Regions from separate parts of the Anaerotruncus rubiinfantis genome, predicted to be linked through region 1. Evidence: predicted binding sites of a transcription regulator. Region 1 holds the regulator's gene; the other holds the start of a gene.

Region 1 (4,212 bases):
ACACAGCGGAAATCTCCGGATTGCCCACAAAACTGCGGATAAAAGCGTCCTGGCCCGCGAACCGGCCGGCGTAATCGGAATGGTTCCATCTGGTGGAAAGCTTCGGATAGTAGATCTTTACATTGCTGTCTGCGGTAAAGTACAGTACCGCGAGGGTGTTGTTTTCATCCGTCCAGGTGACTTCGTTGTCTTCATTTTTCACAGGTTTTGCAACCATGCCGCCGTCGCCCGCTGAAAAGTCCCGGTCCCCGCGAAGCGTTTCATTTGTGAGGTAGAAAGCGGGGGAAAGAAAGGTGGCTTCGGCGCCTTTTGGCACGATCACCGCCCCGTTTTCCCGAATTTCCTTTTTGGCCTTAACCGTCACCTTTATCTGAATTTTGGTTTCGCTGTCGTCGTTCGTTTCCCGCAGAGAGATTTCCGCAAAGGATTTGCGTGTGCCGCTCAGCGCGGACTCCTGCGCCCCCGAAAAAACACTGTAGGCGTTATCGAGTTTCTTCTCAAGCCATTTGGCGGAGAGAACCTGTTTGCCGCCTTTCTCTTTGGCAATCCTGACCGAGAAAAACGCATCGTTCAGCGTGGCCGAGAACGGATAATAGTACACTTTGTTGTCCGAACGAACCGCGTCGTTGCCGGACGCGGCGGAAAGGAGCTTGGACGTTTTGTCCACGAACAGGCTGGACGCGTCCGAGGTCGGCGCAAGATATGCGCGCAGTTTCGCTTCGGCGGTATCCGGGACAGGTTCGGGCCCCGGTCCGGAAACGGAAAAATGCTCCCGGACGGAAACCTCATAGTTTCCGCCGCCCAGGCCGTTCACCGACATAACTTCCCAGCCGTCAAAGTCCGTTTCGTCTTCCACCCGGTCGCAGGAACCGAGCTGCTCAACCTGCGCAAGGGTATAAAGCGTGCGGTCTGCTATCGGGTCGCCGATGATATCGTCGCGGTAATAGTAGGAGATGGAACCGCCCGCGCCGATTTCAACCGTATCGCCGGGCTGCAAAATCTGCCCGGCTGAGAGGCCGCCAGGATGGTAGCTTGCCGCGGCGGCAACGGCAAGGCTGAAAGCGCCTGTGAAAATACAGGAAATGGCGGCAAGCATGAGCAGGCCGCGGAAGAAAGGATGCTGTCTGAGCCGGACCATAATAAAATCCCCCTTGTGATATTGTCCAGATCAGTATAGAAAAGCGCCGCGCTGCTGTCGATTTCCCATATTCCCAATTGCTTCTGAAATTGGGAACAGAAGGAAAATTTTGTCGAAATTTGTCGATTTTGAACAAAGAAAAACGGCCCCGGCAATTCGCTTCGGGAGCGTGTGAAAAGATTGTACGGGGATTGTAAGAAAAACGGAAAATTATATGACAACAGGAAAGCCCCGCCAATGGCGGGGCGAAGGTCCGGATCTGCTGGGCGGGTTACGCCACGGCCCATTTGCGCAGTTCCCGCAGGAAGGTGCGGTCGTCTGTGACGACTTTGACCGGCTTGCTGTAATCGAGCGCCATGAGACCGAGCACGGATTTTGCATCTGCGATGCTGCCGTCAACAGTGTGCACGCCAATATCCTGTGCGGACTGCATCGCTAGGAACATGAACTGGCGCAGGTCCTCCGCGGATTGGAGCATTACTTCTTTTGTGGTCATTTTGATAGCCTCCTTTTGCGTCAAAGCTGTTAAATATTTATCAATTTCTTGATATCATTAAACACCATCGGGATTAAAATGTCAATATACACAATTAACAAAATTGAATTTGCGCAAAATAGATAAAATTAGCACTCGAAATATATGAGTGCTAAAAATTCTGTAAACAATTCATGAATTCCGATCTCCCTTTCTTGACATCCTGAAAAAATGTGGTACATTATAGTTGTTGGCACTCGGAGATTATGAGTGCTAAGCGGACTTTGCTCAGTTGTGGAATGTGAGGTGTATGCGATGAAGCTCGACTTGAGAAAACTGAAAATCCTGACCGCGATCGTCGAGACTTACATCGATACCGGCGAGCCTGTCAGCTCCAAGATGCTGGCGCAGAAACTTGATATCAACGTCTCGCCCGCGACCATCCGCAACGACATGGCGGCGCTTTTTGATATGGGATTCCTTGAGCAGCCGCACACTTCCGCCGGACGCGTCCCCTCCCACCTGGGTTATCGGATTTATGTCGATCAGCTGATGCACTGCAAACCGCTGTCTGATGAGGAGCGCGGCGAGATTGACGCGCTTTTCAATGTGCATAACCCCGACCCGGACCGGCTTTTGGAGGATGCCGCGCAGGCGCTCGCGGATTACACCAACTGCGCGACCGTTTCCACCACGATCACACCGAAAACAGTGCGCGTCAAGCATATCGAAATTGTTCCGGCGGGCGTGCGCACGGTGGTCATCCTGGTCATCGCCTCGAACGGCGTCATCCGCGACAAGGTCTGCCGGGTGGATTTCGGCATCACCGCGGAGCTGCTCGAATTTATCAATAAGTTTATCAACGGCCGTCTGGTCGACAAATCGGTCAACGACATCTCCCAGTGGTACATCAATTCGGTTGCGGTCACGCTGGGCGAATATTCCCGGCTGTTTACCCCGATTCTGGCCACCGTTTACGAGCTCTGCAAAGAGATCGATGAAGGCCAGTTCTATACTTCCGGCGGGACCAACCTGCTGGGATATAAGGAGTTTTCCGATGTGGCGCACGATTTGCTGCTCACCATGCAGAACCGCGACCATCTGCTTGGCGTTATCGGCTCGAAGGACGACGCCGTTTTCATCACCATCGGCAAGGAAAACAGCCGAAGCGAGCTGGCCGACACGTCTGTGGTGGTCACCCGTTACTCCATCGGAAAGCAGAACGCGGGCGCGATTGGCGTAATCGGCCCGGTCCGGATGGATTACGCAAAGATTATCCCGCATCTTGAATATTTTTCGCAGACATTAGGGAAATTATTGGCGGAGACTTTTGAACAGGATGCGTAATAAAAACACATAGAAGGTAGGGAACAGATTGTCTCAGAAGCATAAGCATGAGCAGCCCATAGGCGAGGCGGACGAGGTCCAGGAACAGACGCAGCCGGAAGAAAAGACTCCGGAAGCGTCCGAGGAAACCGGGGAAGAAAAACAGCCGGAAGCGGAGCGCAAAGAGCCTGAAAAGACCGAGACGGAACTGCTGGAAGAGCAGGTTTCGCAGCTGGGTGACAAGCTGCTGCGCACGATGGCCGAGTATGACAACTTCCGTAAGCGCAGCCAGAAGGAGAAGGAAGCGATTTACCCGCAGGCAACCGCAAATGCGGTGGCGCAGTTCGTTCCGATCATCGATACGTTTGAACGTGCGCTCGCGGTGGAATGCGCGGACGCGGAGTTTAAAAAGGGCGTGGAGATGATCCTGCAGAACTTTAAGGATGTGCTCGAAAAGCTCGGAGTCGAAGCGTTCGGCGCTGCGGGCGAGCAGTTCAATCCGGATCTGCACAACGCTGTGATGCACATTGACGATGAATCGCTTGAGACGAACATCATCACCGATGTGTTTCAGAAGGGATATAAAATCGGCGACCGGATCATCCGGCACGCGATGGTCAAGGTCGCAAACTGACCAGGGGGCGCTTTTGAAAAGTCCCCTTTGAAGCCCCTCGGGGCTTTCGGTCCTGCCGCGCCGCGAAGATCTTAAAGTGTTTTGTCGACCTTTTTAAAGGCTGGGGACATGGGGGCCGGCCTTTCCCGCGGGCCCTGCTTCAGGCGGTTTTTTTGCTGCTTTTTCAAGGAAAAGAAAGCAGGCATTCACCACGTTAAAATTTATTCCAATATATATGGAGGGCATTCATTATGGGAAAAATCATCGGTATTGACCTTGGTACTACAAATAGCTGTGTAGCGGTTATGGAAGGCGGCGAGCCGGTCGTCATCGCGAGCGCGGAAGGCAATCGCACGACCCCTTCGGTCGTTGCATTCTCGAAAACCGGCGAGCGTATGGTCGGCCAGGTTGCAAAACGCCAGGCGATCACCAACCCGGACCGCACGATTTCTTCGATTAAGCGCCACATGGGCACCGATTTTAAGGTGTCGATCGACGGCAAAAACTACACTCCGCAGGAAATCTCCGCGATGGTCCTGCAGAAACTGCGTGATGACGCGGAAGCTTACCTCGGCGAGAAGGTCACCGAAGCGGTCATCACGGTCCCGGCGTATTTCTCCGACGCGCAGCGCCAGGCAACCAAGGACGCGGGCCGCATCG
Region 2 (4,212 bases), 1.1 Mb from region 1:
GCGCAGTTTCTTTTCTTTCATTTCGACTTCGGTCGCAGCGCCAACCTTGATGACCGCTACGCCGCCGGAAAGTTTCGCCAGGCGTTCCTGGAGTTTCTCTTTGTCATATTCGCTGGTGGTGGTTTCAATCTGGGCGCGGATCTGGGCGATACGATCCTTGATCGCTTTGCTCTCACCCGCACCGTCGACGATGATGGTGTTTTCCTTCTGGACAACAACCTGGCGCGCACGGCCAAGCTGCGGAACCTGGGTTTCTTTCAGCTCGAGGCCGATCTCTTCACTGATGACTTCGCCGCCGGTCAGGGTCGCGATGTCACGCAGCATCTCTTTGCGGCGGTCGCCGAAGCCCGGTGCTTTGACCGCGACGCAGGTGAAGGTACCGCGCAGGCGGTTGACAATCAGGGTCGAAAGCGCTTCGCCTTCGACATCCTCCGCGATGATCAGCAGCTTTTTGCCGGACTGGACAATCTGCTCGAGCAGCGGGAGAATTTCCTGGATGGAGGAGATCTTCTTATCGGTGATGAGGATGTAAGGATCGTCGAGGATCGCTTCCATCTTCTCGGTGTCGGTGACCATATACGGGGTGATGTAGCCGCGGTCGAACTGCATGCCTTCCACAACATCGATATAGGTCTCGGCGGTTTTGGATTCTTCAATGGTGATGACGCCGTCAGCGGTGACCTTTTCCATGGCTTCGGAAATCAGGCTGCCGATAAACTCGTCGCCGGAAGAAACCGAAGCGACGCGGGCGATGTCCTCGCTGCCCTTGATCTTCTTGGAATTGTCCTTGATCGCGTCAACGGCGGTGTCGACAGCCTTCTGGATGCCCTTTTTGATCGCCATCGGGTTTGCGCCGGAGGTGACGTTCTTCATGCCCTCGCGCACCAGCGCCTGCGCCAGCAGGGTCGCGGTGGTGGTGCCGTCGCCCGCAGCGTCGTTGGTCTTGGTAGCGACCTCTTTGACGAGCTGCGCGCCCATGTTCTCGTAAGCGTCGGAAAGCTCGATCTCCTTGGCGATGGTCACGCCGTCGTTAGTGATGAGCGGAGCGCCGAACTTCTTGTCGAGCACGACGTTGCGGCCCTTCGGGCCGAGGGTGATCTTAACGGTATCCGCAAGTTTATCGATACCGGTCTGAAGCGATTTTCTGGCTTCCTCGCCGTAACAAATTACCTTTGCCATGATGTATCTCTCCTATCAATTTTCTTTCTGGATCAATGGGTTTGGAACTTATTCAACGATTGCAAGGATATCGCCCTGGCGCAGGATGGTATATTCGGTGCCGTCCACCTTGACCTGAGTTCCGCTATACTTGCTCATCAGGACCTTGTCGCCAACCTTTACGGTCATCTTGACCTCTTTTCCGTCAACCAGCCCGCCCGGGCCAACCGCGAGCACTTCCGCGATTTCAGGTTTCTCTTTCGCGGAGCCGGCCAGGATGATGCCGCTCTTGGTGGTTTCTTCCGCTTCCACCATCTTTGTGACAACTCTGTCTGCCAATGGTTTAATCGTCATGATTCAATTCCTCCCGTGTTATAATAATTAATATTGACAAATGAAGAATTCTTAGCACTCTTTATCTTTGAGTGCTAAGACTATTGTAATACATTATTTTCAAAAATCAAGCCCTTTTTTTAATATTAACATTTTGGTCACAAAGTTTACGAAAACTTTTCTGTTGCATTTGTCCTGCCAATTTGCTAGAGTATAGGTATCTGCCGGTCCATTCAAGAATCCCCGGCGCAAAAGGAAGCGGTTTTATTATGCCTCCCATCCAAATTATCCCCGCGTCGGAAACCGATATTGATACAGTCTGCGGGCTTTATAAGGAACTTTTTTCGGCCATGGCTGACCTGCAGCCTGACAGTTTCCGGCACGCGCAGCAGGATCCGGCCTTCCTGCGGGCAGTGATCACCGGGAGCCGTTCCGACCTATTGGTCGCGCGCGACGGCAAAATGGCCGTCGGCTTCGCGCTCCTGCAGGAACAGTCCACCCCGTCTTACGGCTGCCTGGTTCCGCATCGGTACGCCTACCTCATGGACCTGGCCGTCCATGCCGCGCGGCGCGGCGAAGGGATCGGCTCCGCGCTCATCGCCGCGTCGGAAAGCTGGGCGCGGCAGCGCGGGCTCGACTATCTCGAACTCAACGTCCTGGAAGAAAATATTCGGGCTGCCAGCCTGTACGAATCCTATGGATTTTCCCCCACCATGCGCGTCATGCGAAAAAAGCTCTGAAAATGGAAAAAACCGGCGGCAAAAAAGCCGCCGGTTTTTTGTTTTTCCTCTGTGCCCGGCAGGAACGCATACCCAGAGCGTCCTCAGGCGGAATAATTGCGGCTGGGCAGCCGCAGGGCGCTGACCTGTTTGAGAATCACGTAGAGCAGCGCCGTCTCGATGGGGAGCATGATGATATTTTTCACAATACGCGCCGCAACCAGCGCCACAAACGCGTCGCCATACAGCATCGAAAGCCACAGCGGGGTCAAAAACAGATTGTTGACCACCGTGACCGTCAGCCTGGCCATAAATACCCGGGGAAGGGTGACCCGTTTGCGGTAAAGGAACAGCCCATACAGAAATCCAACGATGAATTCGCTGATCGTAAAGCCAGGGAAAAAGGCTCCGCCGTCATTTCGGGTGAAATATTTGAGGATGTCAACCACCGCGCCGAGCGAGCCGGTCAACACCGGGCCGTAAAGCATCCCGGAAAGCGCAATCGGCAGGAAGGTGAAACTCACCCGCAGGACCTGGCTGAAAAAGATGGTGAACTGGTTCAAGATCACGCTCAGGGCGGACAGCAGCCCGGAGCCAGTGAGCGACCGCAGATTTTTGAGCTCCGCCGCGGAATCACTCACCAGCCGCGGCAGGCCAATGAATTCCGCGGCAAGGTATTTGGATTTTTCCAGCATAAAAAAACCTCCTTTCATGTAACATCGTTTGCTACATGAAAAGAGGGAGATCTCTTTGGATGCAGCAGCGGGATGCGAAGCCAATACCGCAAGGAACCCTTTTCGTCCACCCGGCAACTCCCCGTCCGGGCGGCACTTAACGCACTGGCTTCTACTCTGCTTTGGGTATGCAACCATAATATCATATTTTTTTCAAAATGCAACCCCCGCCAGTAAAATTCACAGACCAGCGGTTCAATGCGCAGCGCGGACCCGCCTTCGCGCTTCGGAAAGGTCGACCGACTGAAGCTTTTCGCGGATCTCCAGGATCGCCTGCGGGGTGACCGAAAGCTCGGTGACGCCAAGGGCCAAAAAGGTCTCAGTCATCCCCGGGTCCGCGGCTGCTTCGCCGCAAATCCCACACCAGATCCCATTTTCGGCCGCAGCTGCGGCTGCCATTTCAACCAGATGCAATACCGCCGGATGACTTGGATCATAAAGCTCCCGCAGGCTGTTGTCCTGCCGGCCCACAGCCAGTGTATACTGGATGAGATCGTTCGTCCCAATGGAAAAGAAATCCGCTTCTCTGGCCAGCTGCCCGCTCAAAAGCGCCGCGGCCGGCGTTTCGATCAGCACACCGACTTCCAGCTTGTCCGAAAAAGGAATCTGCTTTCCGGCAAGTTCCCGCCTGCACGCAGCGAGCATTTCCTTCACCTGCCGCACCTGCGCCACCGACGAAACCATCGGCAGCAGAACCGCAAGGTTCCCATAGGCCGAGGCGCGCAGCAGCGCCCGCAGCTGTGGATACAGCAGGTCGGTCCTCCGCAGCAGGAAACGGATTCCCCTGCATCCAAGCGCGGGGTTTTCCTCCTTTGGCAGACCGAGCATCTCCCCCATTTTTCCAGGGTCCGGGTCAAAGGTGCGTACCACCACCCGGCCGCCGTCCATCCCTTCCGCGACAGCGCGGTAGGCCGCAAACTGCGTCTGCTCGTCCGCGTATCCGGTTTCCTCCCGAAACAGGAATTCGGTGCGCAGAAGGCCAACGCCGTCCGCGTCGTTTTCGAGCGCGGCGCCGAGATCGGCGGTGTGGCCGAGGTTCGCGTCGACTTGGATGGTGATCCCATCCGCAGTCCGGTTGGGTGTGCCCTTATAAAGCTTCAAACGTTCACGCCGCGCCCGGTATTCCGCCTGTTTCTTCGTGTATTCCGCAAGGGTCGTATCATCCGGCGAAAGCACCACCGTCCCGGTGAAACCGTCCACAATGGCAAGCTCCTGTTCACGCACATCGGCGATCTGTTCCCCAAGGCCCACCACCGCTGGGATTTCCA

Evidence for each region. The regulator HrcA, encoded in region 1, represses chaperone genes, less so after heat shock. The targets are predictions, from matches to a motif close to TGTTAGCACTCNNNNNNNNNGAGTGCTAACA.
Region 2: a site for HrcA is predicted at 1,562-1,592, ahead of BN4275_RS15435 (co-chaperone GroES). Genes of this name have one in related genera too.

What each region holds. Positions count from the first base shown of each region.
Region 1 is NZ_FKLA01000009.1:1,021,565-1,025,776, forward strand. Features, by position in the region: gene BN4275_RS10460 (hypothetical protein) at 1-1,138, opposite strand, end outside; gene BN4275_RS10465 (hypothetical protein) at 1,410-1,634, opposite strand; gene hrcA (heat-inducible transcriptional repressor HrcA) at 1,884-2,960, shown strand; gene grpE (nucleotide exchange factor GrpE) at 2,989-3,573, shown strand; gene dnaK (molecular chaperone DnaK) at 3,804-4,212, shown strand, end outside.
Region 2 is NZ_FKLA01000009.1:2,075,523-2,079,734, forward strand. Features, by position in the region: gene groL (chaperonin GroEL) at 1-1,179, opposite strand, end outside; gene BN4275_RS15435 (co-chaperone GroES) at 1,228-1,512, opposite strand; gene BN4275_RS15440 (GNAT family N-acetyltransferase) at 1,761-2,231, shown strand; gene BN4275_RS15445 (folate family ECF transporter S component) at 2,315-2,905, opposite strand; THF riboswitch at 2,969-3,066, opposite strand; gene ptsP (phosphoenolpyruvate--protein phosphotransferase) at 3,140-4,212, opposite strand, start outside.